Regions from separate parts of the Bradyrhizobium sp. SZCCHNRI3052 genome, predicted to be linked through region 2. Evidence: predicted binding sites of a transcription regulator. Region 2 holds the regulator's gene; each other region holds the start of a gene.

Region 1 (5,014 bases), on a different contig from region 2:
CGCCGACGAAGGTGAGATCCTCGCCCTCGGTCAGGGTGTCGCCGATGCGCAAGCTGCCATGGTTGGGAATGCCGACGACGTCGCCGGCGAAAGCCTCGTCCGCCACCGAGCGGTCCTGGGCGAAGAAGAATTGCGGGCTCGACAGCGGCATGGTCTTGCCGGTGCGTACCAGCTTCGCCTTCATGCCGCGGTTGAGCTTGCCCGAGCACAGCCGCGCGAACGCGATGCGGTCGCGGTGGTTGGGGTCCATATTCGCCTGGATCTTGAACACGAAGGCGCTCATGCGCGGCTCGGCGGCGTCGACCTTGCGCAGGTTCGACTCCTGCGCGCGCGGCGACGGCGCGTAGCGGCCGAGGCCTTCGAGCAGATCGCCGACGCCGAAATTGCGCAGCGCGCTGCCGAAATAGACGGGCGTCAGGTGGCCCTCGCGGAATGCCTCGAGGTCGAACGGCTTGCAGGCTTCCTTGACCAGCTCCAGCTCGTCGGTGATCTGACTCATGTCGAGATTGGCGTTGATCTTGCCGAGCTCGGCGATGTCGATCTGCTGCGCCGCGCCGGTCTTGGCGCCGCCGCCTTCGAGCAGGCGCACGCCGCCGTCGCGGATGTCATAGGTGCCGATGAAGTCGCGGCCGCGGCCCACGGGCCAGGTCATCGGCGTGGTGTCGAGCGCCAACGTCTTCTCGATCTCGTCCAGCAGATCGAAGGTGTCGCGGCTCTCGCGGTCCATCTTGTTGATGAAGGTGATGATCGGGATGTCGCGGAGGCGGCAGACCTCGAACAGCTTGCGCGTGCGCGCCTCGATGCCCTTGGCGGCGTCGATCACCATGACGGCCGAGTCGACCGCGGTCAGCGTGCGATAGGTGTCTTCGGAAAAGTCCTCGTGGCCCGGCGTGTCCAGCAGGTTGAAGACGAGCCCTTCGAACTCGAAGGTCATCACCGAGGTGACGACCGAGATGCCGCGCTCGCGCTCGATCTTCATCCAGTCCGAGCGGGTGTTGCGGCGCTCGCCCTTGGCCTTGACCTGGCCGGCGAGGTTGATGGCGCCGCCGAACAGCAGCAGCTTCTCGGTCAGCGTCGTCTTGCCGGCGTCCGGGTGCGAGATGATGGCGAAGGTGCGCCGGCGCGCGACCTCGTCGGAGAGCGCGGAGCGGGACGGCTGTTCGGTCGTCAAACTTGTATCGGACATGAGGCGGCGGACGTCGTTTCGGGGCCAGAGAGCGGGCGATTTGATGGGAAAGGCGCGGGATCACGGCCGCCGCGCGCCCTCCATATAGGCGTTTTGCACCGCAACTCCAACCGGCGAGTTGCCCCCTCGCCCGCCCCGGATCAGTGCCGGAGCACCGACACCAGCCAGAACGTCAGCGCCGAGACGATGGCCGAGGCCGGAATCGTGAAGATCCAGGCATAGACGATCGATCCGGCCACGTTCCAGCGCACCGCCGAGGCACGGCGAGCGGCGCCGACGCCGACGATGGCGCCGGTGATGGTGTGGGTGGTCGACACCGGCACGCCGAGGAACGTCGCCAGGAACAGCGTGATGGCGCCGCCGGTCTCGGCGCAGAAGCCCTGCATCGGGTTGAGCTTGGTGATGCGCAGGCCCATGGTGCGGACGATGCGCCAGCCGCCCATCAGGGTGCCAAGCGCCATCGCCGCCTGGCACGACAGCACGACCCAGAACGGCACCGTGAACTGCTCGCCGAGATGGCCCTGCGAGTACAACAGCACGGCGATGATGCCCATCGTCTTCTGCGCGTCGTTGCCGCCATGGCCGAGCGAATAGAGCGAGGCCGAAGCGAATTGCAGGATGCGGAAGGCGCGGTCGACCGCGAACGGCGTCGAGCGCACCGAGGCCCAGGACACGATCGCGACCAGGATCATCGCCAGCACCAGCCCGACCAGCGGCGACAGCACGATCGCCAGCACGGTCTTGGACAGGCCGCTCCAGACGGTGGCCGAGATGCCGGCCTTGGCGACCCCTGCCCCGACCAGCCCGCCGATCAGCGCGTGCGAGCTCGACGACGGAATGCCGGCCGCCCAGGTGACGAGGTTCCAGACGATGGCGCCGACCAGCGCAGCGAAGATCACCTGCGCGTCGACGATCGCGGGATCGATGATGCCGGTGCCGATGGTCTGGGCGACGTGGAGGCCGAACACGCCGAACGCCACGAAGTTGAAGAATGCGGCCCAGAACACCGCATATTGCGGCCGGAGCACGCGGGTCGAAACGATGGTCGCGATCGAGTTGGCGGCGTCGTGCAGGCCGTTGAGGAAATCGAAGGCGAGTGCGACGGCGATGAGGCCGACCAGGATCGGAAGGCCGAGTTGAGCGTCCACGGCGCGGCCCTACCCTAGACCTGTTCGATCATGATCGAATTGATCTCGTTGGCGACGTCGTCGAAGCGGTCGGCGACCTTCTCCAGATGGTCATAGATCTCGGCGCCGACGATGAAGTCCATCGTGTTGGCGTTGCGGTGCTTGAGGAACAGCTCCTTCAGCCCGATGTCGTGGAGATCGTCGACCCGTCCCTCGAGCTTGGTCATCTCCTCGGTGATCGCGGTGATCATCGGCACGTTCTGGCCGATCGCCTGCAACAGCGGCAACGCCTTTCCGATCAGGTTGGCGCAGTCGACCAGCAAGGTGCCCATCTCGCGCATGGTCGGCTCGAACTCCTTGACCTCGAACAGCACCACGGCCTTGGCGGTCTGCTGCATCTGGTCGATGGCGTCGTCCATCGAGGTGATCAGGTTCTTGATGTCGCCGCGGTCGAACGGGGTGATGAAAGTGCGGCGGACAGCGGTCAGCACTTCGCGGGTGATGTTGTCGGCCTCGTTCTCGAGCTGGCTGACGCGCTGGCAATGCCTGAGGATGTCGTCGCCGCCCTGCAGCATGTCCTGCAGCGCATGGGCGCCTTGAATCACCACCTTGTTGTGGCGGGCGAACAAATCGAAAAACCGCTCCTCCCGCGGGAGGACGGCGCGAAACCAGTGCAGCATGGGACGAGATCCATCCATTCCGAAACGGGCCAGGGCCGGCCCGTCACAGAACTGTCATACTCCGGATCGCGCACCAGCAGAAGCGGTGGCCGGATCATCCACCGCTTTCTGCCCTTTCGACGATCTCTTTTCAGATCAATTACTTAGAGGGATCGCTTGAACAGATGGGCGATTTCCCCGACGACGCCGCGGCGGAAGGTGAGCACGCAGGCGACGAAGATCACGCCCTGGATCACCGTCACCCACTGGCCGAACCCGGACAGATATTGCTGCATGCCGACGATCACGAACGCGCCGACGACGGGGCCGAACACGGTGCCGAGCCCACCGACCAGGGTCATGAGCACGATCTGGCCGGACATCCCGACCTCGACGTCGGTCAGCGAGGCATTCTGGGCGACGAACACCTTCAGCGCACCGGCGAGGCCCGCCAGCGTCCCCGACAGGATGAAGGCGAGCAGCTTGTAATGGTCGGTCTTGTAGCCCAGCGAGATCGCGCGCTGCTCGTTCTCACGGATCGATTTCAGCACCTCGCCGAACGGCGAGTTGATGGTGCGGAAGATCAGCAGGAAGCCGGCGAGGAAGCCGACCAGCACGACGTAATAGAGCACCGTCGGCTTGGACAGGTCGAGGATGCCGAACATCCGGCCCTGCGGAATGCCCTGGATGCCGTCCTCGCCATGGGTGAACGGCGCCTGCAGATAGATGAAGTACAGGAGCTGCGACAGCGCCAGGGTGATCATCGCGAAATAGATGCCCTGGCGTCGGATCGAGATGTAGCCGGTGATCACCGACAGGACGAACGATCCGGCGACGCCCGTCAGGATGCCGAGCTCGGGCGGCAGCCCCCACACCTTCAGCGCGTGGGCACTGCAATAGCCGGCCGTTCCCAGGAACATCGCATGGCCGAACGACAGCAGGCCGCCATAGCCGATCAGGAGGTTGAAGGCGCAGGCCAGCAGCGCGAAGCACAGCGCCTGCATGACGAAGAACGGGTACAGCCCGGTCCACGGCACGATCGCCAGCAGCGCTGTCATGATGACGAACACGATCATCTCGTCGCGCATCGCGCGCGGGGTGATCGGCAGGGTTGCGTCGGTGATGGATGTCATGTCAGGCCGCCCGTCCGGTCAGACCCGTCGGCTTCACCAGCAGCACCAGGACCATCAGAACGAAGACCACGGTGTTGGAAGCCTCGGGATAGAAATATTTGGTCAGTCCCTCAATCACGCCGAGCAGGAAGCCGGTGATGATCGAGCCCATGATCGAACCCATGCCGCCGATCACGACCACCGCGAACACCACGATGATGATGTGCTCGCCCATCAGCGGCCGCACCTGGTTGATCGGCGCCGACAACACGCCGGCCAGCGCCGCGAGCCCGACGCCGAGGCCGTAGGTCAGCGTGATCATGCGCGGCACGTTGATGCCGAACGCCCGCACCAATGTCGGATTCTCGGTGGCCGCGCGCAGGTAGGCGCCGAGCCGGGTCCGCTCGATCAGGAACCAGGTCGCCAGACAGACGACCAGGGAGAATATGACGACCCAGCCGCGATAGACCGGCAGATACATGAAGCCGAGGTTCATGCCGCCGCGGAGCTGATCCGGGATCGCATAAGGCAGGCCGGACGAGCCGAAGAAGTTCTGGAACACGCCCTGGATGATCAGCGCCAGTCCGAACGTCAGAAGCAGTCCGTAGAGATGGTCGAGCCCGGCAATCCATTGCAGCATGGTGCGCTCGAGGACCATGCCAAAGATGCCGACGATGATCGGCGCCAGCAGCAGCGCCCACCAATAATTGATGCCGCCGAGGTTCAGCAGAAAATAGGCGCAGAACGCGCCCATCATGTAGAGCGCGCCATGGGCGAAATTGATGATGTTGAGCATGCCGAAGATGACGGCAAGCCCGAGACTGAGCAGCGCGTAGAACGAGCCGTTGATCAGTCCGACCAGGAGCTGTGCGTAGAGGGCCTGCATCGTCTTGTTTCTGTTTTCTCTCGGCGTTTCCCAGAAGATGGCGG
Region 2 (5,014 bases):
GCGCGCAACCTCAACTTCTACTACGGCGACCATCATGCGCTGAAGAACATCAACCTGTCGCTGGGCACCAACCGCGTCACCGCGTTCATCGGCCCGTCCGGCTGCGGCAAGTCCACGCTGCTGCGCATCTTCAACCGGATGTACGATCTCTATCCGGGGCAGCGGGCGACCGGGCAGCTGATGCTCGACAACACCAACATCCTCGATCCCAAGCTCGATCTGAACCTGCTGCGTGCCCGGGTCGGCATGGTGTTCCAGAAGCCGACGCCGTTCCCGATGACGATCTACGAGAACATCGCCTTCGGCATCCGCCTCTATGAGAAGATCTCCAAGTCGGAGATGGACGACCGGGTCGAGAAGGCGCTGCGCGGCGGCGCGTTGTGGAACGAGGTCAAGGACAAGCTCAACGCCTCGGGCCTGTCGCTGTCCGGCGGCCAGCAGCAGCGGCTGTGCATCGCGCGTACCGTGGCGGTCCGGCCGGAGGTGATCCTGTTCGACGAGCCGTGCTCGGCGCTCGATCCGATCTCGACCGCCAAGGTCGAGGAGCTGATTCAGGAACTCGCCGAAAACTATACGATCGCCATCGTGACGCATAACATGCAGCAGGCGGCGCGCGTCTCCGACAAGACCGCCTTCATGTATCTCGGCGAGCTGATCGAGTTCGACGACACCAGCAAGATCTTCACCTCGCCGAGCGATCGGCGGACCCAGGATTACATCACCGGCCGGTTCGGCTGACGCCGACGACATTGTCTTCAGGAGATCATCATGGCCAGTGAACATACCGCCAAGGCGTTCGACAGCGATCTGCAGGACCTCACCCGTCTGGTATCGGAGATGGGCGGCCTCGCCGAGCGGCTGATCGTCGATTCCGTCGATGCGCTGGTGCGACGCGACATCGCGCTCGGCCAGAAGGTGGTCGCCACCGACGCCGAGGTCGACAAGCTGCAACGCATCATCGAGGAGCGCGCCGTTCTTACCATCGCCCGGCGACAGCCGATGGCGGTCGACCTGCGTGAGATCGTCGGCGCGATGCGCGTGGCGACCGATCTGGAGCGTATCGGCGATCTCGCCAAGAACATCGGCAAGCGCGTCGCGGCGCTGGAGAGCGACTTCCATCCGCTGAAGCTGATCCGCGGGCTCGAGCACATGACCGATCTCGTGCAGTCGCAGGTCAAGACGGTGCTGGACGCCTATGCCGCGCACGATTTGCCGGCGGCGATGACGGTGTGGAAGGGCGATGAGGAAGTCGATGCCATCTGCACCTCGCTGTTTCGCGAGCTCCTGACCTACATGATGGAGGATCCGCGCAACATCTCGTTCTGCATCCACCTGATGTTCTGCGCCAAGAACATCGAGCGCATCGGCGATCACGCGACCAACATCGCCGAGACGGTGTTCTATATGATCGAAGGCCAGCAGATCATGGACAAGCGCCCGAAGGGCGACATGACGAGCTTCGCATCGACGATCCCCGGCAACTGAGAGAGACGGTTCAGACATGGGCGCCCGAATTCTGGTGGTGGAGGACGAGGAGGCGCTGACGACGCTGCTGCGCTACAACCTCGAGGCCGAAGGCTACGAGGTCGAGACCGTGGCGCGCGGCGACGAGGCCGACACGCGCCTGAAGGAGCGTGTTCCCGATCTCGTCGTGCTCGACTGGATGCTGCCGGGCCTGTCCGGCATCGAGCTGTGCCGCCGCCTGCGGGCGCGGACCGAGACCCGGCAGTTGCCGATCATCATGCTCACCGCACGCGGCGAGGAGAGCGAGCGCGTGCGCGGCCTCGCGACCGGCGCCGACGACTACATCGTCAAGCCGTTCTCGGTGCCGGAGCTTCTGGCGCGGGTGAAAGGCCTGCTGCGGCGGGCGAGTCCGGAGCGGCTGGCGACCGTGCTGTCCTATGGCGACATCGAGCTCGACCGCGAGAAGCGCCGCGTGGCGCGCTCTGGTAGGCCGATCGATCTCGGCCCGACCGAATACCGCCTGCTCGAGTTCTTCCTGGAGCATCCCGGCCGCGTGTTCAGCCGCGAGCAGCTGCTCGACAGTGTCTGGGGCCGCGACATCTACATCGACGAGCGCACCGTCGACGTCCATATCGGCCGCCTGCGCAAGCTGCTCAATCCCGGCCGCGAGCAGGACCCGATCCGCACCGTGCGCGGCGCCGGTTATGCGCTCGATGATCGCTTCGCCAAGAGCGAGCAGGTGTAAGGGGCGATCGGGCGTGAGGACGCAGCAGGTGTGAGACGCGAGGCGGCCCGATTGAGGAGATCGCGGTCCGCTTTCCGCCACGCCGCCGCCGTCTTGATCGTGTCTGCTTCGTGGCCCGTCACGATGTTTCGGTGCCAGCGGACGCCCTTGATCAAGACCATCATCATATCTCTTGCCGTGCTGCTCGGCGGCGCGGCGGGCGCCACGGCCGCCGAGCTCGAAGACGCGGTCGCGGCGGCAGGCAACGGGCAGCATGCGGCGGCGATGCGACGGCTGCTGCCGCTGGCCGCCAAGGGCGATGCGCGGGCGCAGTTCGACGTCGGCTTCATGCACGCCTTCGGCTGGGGCCAACCGCGCAACCCCGCCGAGGCGCTGGCGTGGTACCGCAAGGCCGCCGATCAGGGGCTCGCTGTCGCGCAACACTATCTCGGCATCGCCTACGTCAACGGCGAAGGTGTTGCGAGCAATTACGGCGAAGCCGGCCGCTGGTTCAGCCGCGCCGCGGCGCAGGGCTTCGCCCAGTCGCAATACATGCTCGGCCTGATGCTGCTCGACGGCCGCGGTGTGAAACAGGACGTCGTGCAGGGCTATGCCTGGCTGGTGATGGCGGGCCGTAGCGGCGTGCGATCGGCCGGCCGCGACGTGCAGCGGGTCAAGTTGACCGAGCCGCAGCGCGTCCAGGCCCAGAGTGCCATTGCGGCCTGGCGGCCGAAGCCGGAATCGGCGGAGGCCGGCATCGCCGCTCCGCGTCCGGAGCAACTGCTCGGGCTCGACCGCCACATCGGCGAGGTCGTCGATCCCACCTCGTGGCCGGCGTCGTCGATCGGCGTCGTCACCGTCGCGCAATACTCGACCGGCGGCTGGTGCACCGGCACGCTGGTCGCGCCGCGCGTCGTGCTCACCGCGGCGCATTGCGTGTTCAACGGCGTGGCGCAGGTCAGCCCCGGCAACGTCCGCTTCCTGGCCGGCATGAACAGGGGCACGCCGGCGGCATCGTCGGTCGCCGACAAGCTGATCGTGGCGCCCGATTTCGTCCCGACCCGGCACGACAGATGGTCGCTCGACCGCTCGCCCGCCGATTGGGCACTGATCGTGCTGAAGGACGCGCTGCCGTCGAAGCCGGTTGAGGTCAGGGCGCTGACGCGCGAGGAATTGCAGGCTGCGACCACGGCCGGAACCATCTCCGAGATCGGCTATGGCCAGGAGCGGCGCTATTCGCCGACCGGCCAGCGCAATTGCAGCGCCGGCATGACCAAGGACGAGATGCTGCTGACGGTGCATTGCCTCGCCAATTTCGGCTATTCGGGCTCCCCCATCATGGCCGACGTCGGCGGACAGCCGGCCGTGGTCGGCATCTTCTCGGCGTTCCACGAGGAGACCCGGCTGATGTTCGCCGCCCCCGCGAGCCAGTTCGAGGCGGTCGTGCGGCGCGAGATCACGGCACAGAGTGCCTCGATGCGGTGAGCGAAGGAGGGGCGAGAGAAGAAGATGTCCCGCCGCTGGTCATGATCTGTGCGTGACTGGATAGCGGGTTGCCAAGCGAGAGGGCAATCCGGGAAGGGCCGCCCACGTTTTCCTGCAGTTTTTGCCTGCAGCGGGGGGCTTTACCGAACTGGCCTGGCTCTTGCTATAGTCCGAGTATGACGATTGTTCAAATTGATCATCCTCGTGCCCCTCGGCTGCTGTGGTGGCGATCGCAGCCCGGCCGCAACGTTGCGCTCGTCGGCGGGCTGGTCGCCGCCAACGCGCTCGCCTGGGCCTGGGCGTTCGCGCTCTACGCCGACCGGCCCACCATCGTCGGCACCGCGATGCTGGCCTGGCTGCTCGGACTGCGCCATGCGGTCGATGCGGATCACATCGCGGCGATCGACAACGTCGTACGGAAGCTGGTGCAGGACGGTAGCGCCCCGCGCGCCGCCGGCCTGTATTTTGCGCTCGGCCATTCCAGCGTCGTCGTCATCGCCACCATCGTCGTGAGCCTCATCGCCGGCGCCGACCTCCTGGATGAAGAGAGCGCGATCAGGGCGATCGGCGGCGTCATCGGCACGTCGGTGTCGGCCGGCTTCCTGCTGCTGATCGCGTTGGCGAACCTCATTCTGTTCGTGAACCTCTGGCGCCGCGCCGCACAGCCGCAGTCCGAGATGGAAACCGCCGGAAGCTCCGGACGGGGCATCCTCTTCCGCCTGCTGCGCCCGGTGCTCCGCCTGGTGGGACGCGCCTGGCACATGTATCCGCTCGGTTTCCTGTTCGGTCTCGGCTTCGACACTGCGAGCGAGATCGGGCTTCTCAGCCTGTCGGCAACCGAGGCAGCGCGCGGCGCGAGCCTCGCCCATGTCCTGGTGTTTCCGGCGCTGTTCGCGGCTGCGATGGCCACCGTCGACACCGCCGACAGCATGCTGATGGCGGGCGCCTATCGCTGGGCGCTGACCGATCCCGCACGCAAGCTGCGCTATAACCTCGTGATCACCGGCGCATCCGTTGCCATCGCGCTGGTGATCGGCGGCTTCGAGGCGATCACGCTGTTGGCGCCGCGGCTTGGCCTGACCGGGGGATGGACGGGGGTCGCCACCGCGCTGGGCGACGATGTCGCCAATCTCGGGATCGTCGCGATTGGCCTGTTCGGACTGATCTGGGCGGTCGCCATGCTGCTCGGTCGCAGCCAGCGCGGTTCCGAGGCTATCCCCGGGGAAGCGCTTGCCAGTGTTCATGCGGGGGCGCTAAACCCGCCGGTGATACGAAGCGGAACGCTTAAGACGGGCTAGGAGCGGGGCCTTATGATGGTCGGCTCTGAGGGAACGATCAGGA
Region 3 (5,014 bases), on a different contig from region 2:
CTCGCCGGAGGCGATGCTGTCGCCGAGGCCGGCGATCAGGATGTCGCGGACCTGGATTCCGGTCGACACCTGCTGCGTGCCTTCCGGGCTGGCGACATCGACGGATGCGACGGTCTGGCGGCCGTAGCGGACGCGCAGGTTGACCGGTTCGGCGCAGTCGAATGTCGAGGTCTGCGGCCCGTCGCCGTCGTCGAACGACCACGCGCAGGTGGCGCCGACCGGGACCGGGCCGGTCAGGCGCACGGTGATCGGATGGTCGATCGGCGTGAGATAGCTTTCCTTGACGTTGTCGCGCGTGCACGGCTCGTTGATGCGGCCGGCGAGGTCGATGCAGAGCCGGTTGACGACGTTCCGGGCCCAGCCGCGGCCGTCGCTCTGCACCGCCAACGCCTGCTCGGCGGCGAGAATGGAGCGGTCGCGCGTGCTCTCGGTATGCAGCAGGAAGTCGCGCTCCTCCCGGAAGAGACGGAAGCGGTTGCGCACCTCCCAGCTGATCTGCAGCGGCGCTGCGCCGAACTGCGCGGCCGCCTCGGTGGCGGCGAGAGGGGCGAGCAGGCCGGCCAGGACGCAGGCGGCGAGCAGCGGACGAAGGGGCATTCGGGTCATGCGCAAGGATTCACGTCAGGGATGGGGCGGAAATAAGAGGATCGCACGCGAGTTCAACCGGTCGAGGGTCGAACCGTCGCGTCATCCGCGAGACGATTGCTGCTCAGCGCTGGGAGTGGCGCTTGATGCGCTGGGGAACCGCGGCGGGCGCCGTGGCCGCGGCGCGCTTGGCGGCGACCTCGTCCTCGCAGGCTGAGTTCAGCCGGCGCCGCTCCTGCCACGGCTTCACGACGTTCAGCCAGAGTTCCCTGATGCCCATGATGGAGATCGCCGTCGCGAACGGGATCACGAAATACAGCACGCGGAAAACGAGCAGGGTGGCCAGCAACTGCTCGCGCCCGAACTGCGGCAGCGCCACGAGCATCGCGGCATCGAACACGCCGATGCTGCCGGGCGCGTGGCTGGCGAAGCCGAGCAGGGTGGCGAGGATGAACACCACCGACAGCGACAGGAAATCGATCGGCGGAGCGGCGGGGACGAGGAGGTACATCGCCAGCGCGCAGAAGCCGAGGTCGACCACTCCGATCAGGATCTGCACGAGCGTGAGCTGCGCCGAGGGCAGCACCACCTTCCAGCCGTTCTGGCCGAGCTGGCGCCGGTTCTTGCCGGCGGTCAGCCAGCCGAGATAGGCGAAGATCGCCCCCAGGATGCCGATCGCGATCAACTGGTTCACCGCCGGGGGCAACTGGTCCATCGCGGTGGCGGCGGCCGGATGCAAGGTCATACCGATGCCGAGTACGAACAGATTGCCGAGCCAGAAGGTCAGGCCTGACAGGAAGCAGATCTTGGCGACGTCGATCGCGGACAGGCCGTAGTCGGAGTAGATCCGAAACCGGATGGCGCCGCCGGTGAACACGGTGGCGCCGATGTTGTGGCCGATCGAATAGCTGGTGAAGGCGCTCATCGCCGCGATGCGATAGGGCACGTGTTTCTTGCCAATCGTTCGCAGTGCAAAATAGTCATAGAAGGTCAGCGTGCAGAACGCGCCGACCACACACAAGGCCGCGAGGGCGATGTGACCGGGCGGGATTTCGGTGAGCGCGGTCAGGATGACGCCGGCATCGACGCCCTTCAGCGTGCGCACGAGTGTCGTGATCGCGAAGGCGATGATCGCAAGGCTCGCTGCAATCCCCAGCCGCTTCCAGCCGATCCATTTCTTGAAGCCACGCCCAAGCGTGGTCAGCAGGCGCTGCATTCATCCTCCCGGCGGGGCGGTACTAGATCTTGGAAAAGAGGCGAAACCATTGATCGATGGGGCGGGCAATTCGTGACAGCCTGTTCCTTATGCTAAAATGCGCGCCTTGTGCAGTCCTTGACACAGCTCAGCTCCGACCCATGCGGCGCGGGTCTGTCACACTCCGGTCACATAGCTGGCGGCCCGTCCGCCTCAATTCGGTCCAACTGGTCGCCCGCGCGGTTCACGAGAACCCTCGCCCCTGCGGTTCGGCAGGGCCGGTACGCCGGAACAACCGCCGTAGCCGCCGGTTAGCGCACAGCGAACATGGCGACGATCGGTCGGGGGAGGGACCTGCCATGTTCCGAACCGAGAGGACGTGAAACAAATGGGACTGTTCACCAAGGACATCAAGACGATGAACGATCTGTTCGTTCATCAGCTGCAGGACATCTATTACGCCGAGAACCAGCTCGTCAAAGCGCTGCCGAAGATGGCGGACAAGGCGACGGATCAGAAGCTCAAGCAGGGTTTTCTGACCCATCTCGACGAAACCAGGACGCATGTGAAGCGGCTCGAGCAGGTGTTCGAGATGCACGGCATTGCGCCCAAGGCGGTCGACTGTCCGGCGATCGACGGCATCATCGAGGAGGCCGAGGAGGTCGCCGGCGAGGTCGCAGACAAGACGGTGCTCGACGCCGCCCTGATCAATGCCGGTCAGGCGGCGGAGCACTATGAGATCACCCGCTATGGCAGCCTGATCGCCTGGGCCAAGCAGCTCGGCCGTAGCGACTGCGCCGCCGTGCTGCAGAAGACGCTCGACGAAGAGAAGGCGACCGACATGAAGCTGACCAAGCTCGCCGAGAGCGGCGTCAACCTGCGTGCTGCGAGCTGATCGCGTCACCAGAGCCGATGAGACAAAACGCCGCGCGGACATCCCGCGCGGCGTCGTCGCATCCGGATGCCGCGCGTCAGCTCTTACGCAACGCGAAATTGGCGCCGCAGAACGCCATCAGGGCGCCGAGGCAGAGCGCGGCGAGGCCGGCCAGCACACCCGAGGCCGATGGCACCGGGCTCGGGCCGGAGATCGCTTGGCCGATGCCGGCCAGCATCAGCACGCCGACCACGACCAGGAAGTTGCGCATCCGCTGCGGGATCTCGCCCGATACCGCGCTGTGCATGATGTTGGCGATGAAATAGCCCGAGGAGAAGCCGACGGTGGCGATCAGCCACCAGGCGATCGCCGATCCCGCCGGCATGAAGGCGCCGCTCTCGGTCTGCCACAGGCCGCCGAGATCGAGGCCGTAGCGGGCGCCGAGCATGTGCACCGCCAGCGCCAGCAGCACGCCGGCGGCCATCGCTCCGGCCAGGATCAGGTGGCGCGGAAAATAGATCGTTTCGCTCATGCTCCGTTTGTAGGATAAGGCGCGCGCCACACGCAACAGGACCGATCCATTTCCGAGCGCACCACCACGGCCGGCGATGATGCGATCCGCTACGCCTACAAGGCGTCGCTGATCGGGGCCGCGCACCAGTTCGAGCTGACCGGGCAGGGGCTGTCGTGGCGGTTCGCCGGCCGGACCGGCCTGTGGCCTTACGCCGACATCGCCGCGATCCGGCTGTCCTACCGACCGGTGTCGATGCAGGCGAGGCGTTTTCGGGCCGACATCACCCATCGCGATGGCCGCCGCCTCAGCATCATCTCCGTCTCGTGGCAGACGGCGGCCCTGATGGCGCCGCAGAGCGAGGCCTATCGTGCTTTCATCCTCGGCCTGCATGCGCGGCTCGCCTTCAGCGGCAGCAACGCGCGGCTGACTGCGGGCCTCGGCCGCTTCACCTACGGCGCGGCGCTCGCCGCGATTGCGCTGCTCGCCGTGGCGATGGCCGGGCTTCTGGTGCGCGCGCTCGTCATCGCCGAATGGTCGGGCGCGTTGTTCCTGATCGGCTTCGCCGCGCTGTTCGCCTGGTATGTCGGCGGCTTCATCACCCGCAACAGGCCGCGCAGCTACACGTTCACGGAGATTCCGGCCGCGCTGCTGCCGTGATCACGCAACCTCATCGCCGGTCACCGAATGTGATCATGCAGATTTCGCGCGCCATGCCAGACTGAGCGAGTCGCCTTCGGAGAGGACCGATGCAGGATCGCGCGCTGCGCAGACCGGATGACGCCGAGATCGCCGCGGTCAACGCGCGGCATTTCGCCGATACGCCGCTGCGGCCGGCCGATCTCCTGTTCGTGTTCGGGACCCGCGTCGACGAGGAGCTGCGTGCCGAGACGGCGGTGAAGCTGTGGCAGCAAGGCTACTTCCGCCACGCCATCGTCAGCGGTGGGATCACGCCGGGCGCTGATCTTTCGGAGTGTACGCTGATCAAGGCCGCCATGGTGGGGCGCGGCATTCCGGCCGAGCGCATCCTCGAAGAGCACCACGCCACGAATACCGGCGAGAACGTCGCGTTCGCTCTGCCGGTGATCGACGCCGCGCTCGGCCTCGCCAATGTCGGCAGCGTGATCTGCCTCGGCAACAGCTGGACCGCTCGGCGCTACGCGATGACCCTGCAGCGCCACTGGCCCGAAGTCGAGAAGATGCTGCTGACGGTCGATAGCTTCGGCGTACCGCGGCAGTTGTGGCACACCCATCCGGAGTTCCGCCGCCGCGTGCTCAGCGAATGGGACAAGATCGCGCCGTACAAGGCGAAGGGCTTCATCGCGGAGTGGCCGTGACGGGGTCACTCGCGGAATGCTAACGCGCATTGCGAAGCAGAAGCCTCTCGTGTCAGGAGCGCACGCGGATGGAGGCATAAGCCTCATCGGTCCAGCCAAACTCGCGTACGCAAACTATGTCGCAACCTTCCAGCTTGGCGATCGCAGTCGCTTCGACCGTAAAGTCTTCGCCCGCAAGTAACGTTGGACCGCGAGGAGCTGGAATTTTCCTCAGCGTGTGAGAAATCGCGCGGCTGGTCACGACCCCATCAGGGAATTTCAGGACAACGGCATATCTGCGCACTTGAGGGTTCGCAGAGAATTGCTTGGCCAGCTTCGGGCCAATGGCCTTCTTTATGGACGGAGTATCAGCCGCAACGTCATAGATAATAGCGGGCTTTAGTGGCATCTTGTCTCGTGCCAGATAGCACCAATTTGCGTCCCATCCGTATCATGCCACTGGTCGAATGTCGCGTTTGAATCTTATGGGGGGTCTTCGGGCGGCGACGAGGATGTCCGCTCGCGGGCTTGAT
Region 4 (5,014 bases), on a different contig from region 2:
CCTGGCCCCCCTGGTCATGGTGTTCGCGATCTCGGCCGGCATCAACCGCTTGGCGCCGTCGACCGCGCAGATCCTGTTCTGGGTGTTCTCGGCCTTGATGGGCATCTCGCTGTCGTCGATCTTCCTGGTGTACACCCACACCTCGATCGTGCGGGTGTTCTTCATCACCGCGGCGACGTTCGGCGCGCTGAGCCTCTACGGCTACACGACCAAGCGTGACATGACGGGCATGGGCTCGTTCCTGTTCATGGGCCTGATCGGCATCGTGCTGGCGAGCCTCGTGAACCTTTTCCTGGCGAGCTCGATGCTGCAGTTCATCGTCTCGGTGATCGGCGTGTTCGTGTTCGCCGGCCTGACCGCCTGGGACACGCAGCGTCTGAAGAACGAGTACATCTACGGCTACGCTTCCGCGGGCGGCGACATCGCGGAGCGCGCGGCAATCACCGGCGCCCTGTCGCTGTACTTGAACTTCATCAACCTGTTCACGCTGCTGCTGCAGTTGCTCGGACAGCGCGACTGATCCAACCGCTCGAACGAGCGACCTTCGAAGCCCCGGCCTCACCGCCGGGGCTTTTCGTTTGCACAAACCCCGATTGCGACCGACGCAAAACCGCAGCGGCAGCCATGCCGCGAGGCCGGATTGATCGCCGCGTCCGCCTGGGTATGCTTCCACCCCATGTCCGACATTGAAATCCGGCCCACCCAGGAGGCCGACCTTCCCGCCATCACCGCTATCTACGGCCAAGCCGTCCGCGAGGGCACGGCCACCTTTGAGCTCGACCCTCCGGATCTGGCGGAGATGACGCGCCGCTTCCGGGCGCTCCGCGACGGCGGCTTCCCCTATTTCGCTGCCCTGCTGGACGGAGAGGTGGTGGGCTATGCCTATGCCGGGCCCTACCGGCCCCGCCCTGCCTATCGCTTCACGGTGGAGAACTCGGTCTATCTCGCTCCCGCCAGCCAGCGTCGCGGCATCGGGATGCGCCTGATGCGGCGGCTGATCGACGCCTGTGAGGAGGGAGGCTTTCGCCAGATGATCGCCGTCATCGGCGACTCCGCCAATTCCGGCTCGGTCGGGCTGCATACCGCCTGCGGCTTCCAGATGATCGGCACCCACCCGAGCGTCGGCCTGAAATTCGGCCGCTGGCTCGATACTGTGATGATGCAGCGCCCGCTCGGGGCCGGGAGCAGCGACGTCCCGGCGTAAGGCAGCGCCAGTCGGAAGGTCATGATCAACCCGGTGCGCGTGGGATCAGACCAGGGCTGGTTTGGGCGCGATCACCAGCAGCACGCGCTCGAGCTCGTGGCCGCGGCGCAGGATCAGCCCGGTGGCCGAGATCACGCTGTACATGCCCTGCTTGCGTGCGAGACGCGGATCCTTCTCGATGCGGTAGATCGGCACCTCGGACGCCCGGCGAAACACGGAGAAGACGGCCCGGTCACGCAGGAAGTCGATTGAATAGTCGCGCCACTCACCGTCGGCGACCATGCGGCCGTAGAGGTTCAGGATGCGGTTCAGCTCCAGGCGGTCGAACGTCACCCGGTTCGGCGCTGCGGCCGCACTGCGCGCCGCCGCGCGGTTCTCGCTGGGGTCGGCGTCCTCCGGCGTGAGGTTCATTGGCGTCCTCCTGTCATCGGTGCGACATGATCGCGCCATCCGGCAGAAGCCGCAAGGGGCCGTTTTCGTTGTCGAAGTTCGACCGAGCCTGCGAGGTCATCGGTTCCGCGAACACGCAAGCGTCACGGGATCGTTAGCAGAATCATAATCGCGCCGTCTTTCCGCCCACCGACCGCCCCCGACCTTCGGCATAAGATTCGTGTGCGTTGGCCCGGTCCTTTCGGTTCCGGATTCCTCAGCCCCCAGCCCCCCGGGGTCGTCAGGATCGGGTCTATTCACAAGTAAGGCAAAGGGCCAACGCAAGTTGGTCCTTTTGCTTTTCTGGCGTGAGCTGCACGTACGATTGTCGGGACGCGCCGTCGCACGGACGTGACGCGCCCAACGCAGGTCAGCGAAAACGAAGATCAGGACGACGGAAGATCAGCGCTCGGGACCGCGCGCCGTTGCTGAAGCCCGTCCGCCCAACGGCAACTCGGAAAAGGCGGCCCCGAGCATCGGCCCAGGGCGGTCGCGACTGCCGTCCTGCACATAGACGACGGTGCCATCGACGCCCTCGCGGGCGATCTTCTCCAGCGGCACGCTCCATCTGACCGGCGACCCATTCCAGTCACCCAGCTTCTGAAGCCCGCGAACGACGTTGTAATAGGTCAGATCACGGCCGCTGTTCTCGCCGCGGCCGACCGAGATCGGGACCACCCGCGAGATCGAGCAGACCCAGACCTCGCCGTGCTTGCGCGGCATCTGGTCGTTGGCCGCGGCCACGGAGACAGTAAGGTCCTGGCCGTCGACCGACAGCCTCACCGGCACCGACATCACGCTGCCACCCTGGACGGTCTCCTCGATGGCGCCCTCGATCGCCTCGCGGTCGCTGCCGATCACATGCACGGAGCCGTTGACCACCGCCTGCGGCGTATAGACCTCGCGGTCGCCGCGCGCACGAGAATAGGCCCGCTGCCGGGCCGTGAAGCGGGAGTCGGCCAGCGTGTCCTTCCAGCCGAGATAGTCCCAGTAGTCGATCGGCAGCGACAGCGCGATGACCGAAGGATCTCTGGCGAGCTCGCCGAGGATCTTGTCAGCCGGCGGGCAGGACGAACAGCCTTGCGAGGTGAAGAGTTCGATCACCGCACGGGGATCGGACGCAGCTGGCCGGACGAAAGCGATGACCGCACAGACACTCAGCGCTGCGCGCGACCACCACGACATCTGTCCACTCATCGCCACTGTCCCGTCTGGACCACCGTCCGCTGCGCCCTGTGCATCACTGCATCCGCGATGCCGTCCTCGTAGTTAACAAACCGAAAATGCAAAAGAGGCGGCCTTTGTCATAGGCCGCCTCCTTCATCACCCGCTACTCACTTCAGAGTGAGCCAAACTGTCGCATCGCGCGTTGGTTAAGCGGCGAGCTTGCGCAGCACGTAGTGCAGGATGCCGCCGTTGCGGTAGTAGTCGAGCTCGTCGAGCGTATCGATCCGGCAGAGCAGCGGCACCTGCTGCGCCGCGCCGTCGGCCGAGACGATCTCGGCGGTCAGGGTTTGGCGCGGCTTCAGGTCGCCTTGCAGGCCCTTGATGGTAACCTTCTCGTCGCCCTTGAGGCCGAGCGAGGACCAGGACGTGCCTTCCTGGAAGGTGAGCGGCAGCACGCCCATACCTACCAGATTGGAGCGATGGATGCGCTCGAAGCTCTGGCAGATCACGGCGCGGACGCCCAGCAGCCGGGTACCTTTGGCGGCCCAGTCGCGCGACGAACCGTTGCCGTATTCGGCGCCGGCGAACACCACCAGCGGCACACCCTCTTCCTGATACTTCATCGCGGCGTCGTAGATCGACATCTGCTCGCCGTCGGGCCAGTGCTTGGTCAGGCCGCCCTCGGGAATGTTGCCGTCGGCACCCTTGAGCATGAAGTTCTTGATGCGGATGTTGGCGAAGGTGCCGCGCATCATGATCTCGTGATTGCCGCGGCGCGTGCCATACTGGTTGAAGTCCGCCGGGCGGACCTGGTGTTCGCTAAGGAACTTGCCGGCAGGCGAAGTCAGCTTGATCGAACCGGCCGGCGAGATGTGGTCGGTCGTGATCTTGTCGCCGAACAGCGCCAGCACGCGGGCCTCGACGATGTCCTTGATCGGCTCGGGCTCCTTCTTCATGCCCTCGAAATACGGCGGGTTCTGCACGTAGGTCGACGACATGTTCCAGCGATAGGTCTCGCTCTCGACCGTCTTGATCTTGCGCCAGTTGGTGTCGCCCTTGAACACGTCGGCGTAGCGCTTCTTGAAGATCGACGCCTTGACGAACTTCTTGACGAAGTCGTTGACCTCCTTGGTCGTCGGCCAGATGTCCTTCAGGTAGACCGGCTTCTTGTCCTTGCCGATGCCGATCGGCTCGACCGAAAGATCCTTGGTCACGGTGCCGGCCAGCGCATAGGCCACGACCAGCGGCGGCGAGGCCAGATAGTTGGCCTGCACGTCCGGCGAGACGCGGCCTTCGAAGTTGCGGTTACCCGACAGCACGGCCGCCGCGACCACGCCGTTGTCGTTGATCGACTTCGAGATCTCCTCCGGCAGCGGGCCGGAATTGCCGATGCAGGTGGTGCAGCCGAATCCGACGAGGTTGAAGCCGACCTTGTCGAGGTCCTTCTGCAGGCCCGAGTTGGCAAGGTATTCGGCAACCACCTGACTGCCGGGAGCGAGGGAGGTCTTCACCCACGGCTTGGCCTTGAGGCCCTTGGCGGCGGCGTTGCGGGCCAAGAGGCCGGCGCCGATCAGCACGCTCGGATTCGAGGTGTTGGTGCAGGAGGTGATGGCGGCGATGACGACGTCGCCATGGCCGATGTCGAAGTCCTTGCCCTCGACCGGGAAGCGCTGCGCAGCGTCGGGCTTCTTGTACTCCCCAGCCAGCGCGGTCGCGAAGCCTTCGGCCACCGCCGGCAGCGCGATGCGGCCTTCGGGACGCTTCGGACCGGCCATCGACGGCACGACGTCGGCGAGATCGAGGGTCAGCGTCTGCGTGAACACCGGGTCCGGCGACTTGGCAGTGCGGAACAGACCCTGCGCCTTGGCATAGGCCTCGACCAGCGCGACGCGCGGCGCCTTGCGACCCGAGGTCTTGAGATAGTCGATGGTGGCGGCGTCAACCGGGAAGAAGCCGCAGGTCGCGCCGTATTCCGGAGCCATGTTGGCAATGGTCGACTTGTCGGCGACCGAGAGATGGTCGAGGCCGGGGCCGAAGAACTCGACGAACTTGCCGACCACGCCGAGCTTGCGCAGCATCTGGGTGACGGTCAGCACCAGGTCGGTCGCGGTCACGCCTTCCTTCAACGCGCCGGTCAGCTTGAAGCCGACGACGTCGGGCAGCAGCATCGACAGCGGCTGGCCGAGCATGCAGGCCTCGGCCTCGATGCCGCCA

The links. The regulator PhoB, encoded in region 2, activates phosphate uptake and scavenging genes when phosphate is short. The targets are predictions, from matches to a motif close to TGTCATNNANCTGTCAT.
Region 1: a site for PhoB is predicted at 3,035-3,051, ahead of QW887_RS01800 (DUF47 domain-containing protein). Genes of this name have one in related genera too.
Region 3: a site for PhoB is predicted at 1,956-1,972, ahead of QW887_RS16380 (YbhN family protein). Genes of this name have one in related genera too.
Region 4: a site for PhoB is predicted at 1,627-1,643, ahead of QW887_RS32510 (DUF2794 domain-containing protein). Genes of this name have one in related genera too.

What each region holds. Positions count from the first base shown of each region.
Region 1 covers NZ_JAUETW010000001.1:385,755-390,768, reverse strand. Annotated here, with positions in the region: gene QW887_RS01810 (peptide chain release factor 3) at 1-1,186, opposite strand, end outside; gene QW887_RS01805 (anion permease) at 1,327-2,334, opposite strand; gene QW887_RS01800 (DUF47 domain-containing protein) at 2,349-2,993, opposite strand; gene QW887_RS01795 (branched-chain amino acid ABC transporter permease) at 3,137-4,105, opposite strand; gene QW887_RS01790 (branched-chain amino acid ABC transporter permease) at 4,107-4,970, opposite strand.
Region 2 covers NZ_JAUETW010000008.1:3,488-8,501, forward strand. Annotated here, with positions in the region: gene pstB (phosphate ABC transporter ATP-binding protein PstB) at 1-738, shown strand, start outside; gene phoU (phosphate signaling complex protein PhoU) at 769-1,485, shown strand; gene phoB (phosphate regulon transcriptional regulator PhoB) at 1,502-2,209, shown strand; gene QW887_RS21250 (trypsin-like serine protease) at 2,357-3,673, shown strand; gene QW887_RS21255 (HoxN/HupN/NixA family nickel/cobalt transporter) at 3,850-4,971, shown strand; gene QW887_RS21260 (HupU protein) at 4,987-5,014, shown strand, end outside.
Region 3 covers NZ_JAUETW010000005.1:128,392-133,405, forward strand. Annotated here, with positions in the region: gene QW887_RS16375 (hypothetical protein) at 1-606, opposite strand, end outside; gene QW887_RS16380 (YbhN family protein) at 710-1,801, opposite strand; gene QW887_RS16385 (ferritin-like domain-containing protein) at 2,169-2,675, shown strand; gene QW887_RS16390 (hypothetical protein) at 2,752-3,186, opposite strand; gene QW887_RS16395 (hypothetical protein) at 3,235-3,825, shown strand; gene QW887_RS16400 (YdcF family protein) at 3,915-4,502, shown strand; gene QW887_RS16405 (hypothetical protein) at 4,555-4,890, opposite strand.
Region 4 covers NZ_JAUETW010000018.1:117,004-122,017, forward strand. Annotated here, with positions in the region: gene QW887_RS32500 (Bax inhibitor-1/YccA family protein) at 1-520, shown strand, start outside; gene QW887_RS32505 (GNAT family N-acetyltransferase) at 677-1,204, shown strand; gene QW887_RS32510 (DUF2794 domain-containing protein) at 1,250-1,615, opposite strand; gene QW887_RS32515 (DUF1223 domain-containing protein) at 2,036-2,818, opposite strand; gene acnA (aconitate hydratase AcnA) at 3,007-5,014, opposite strand, start outside.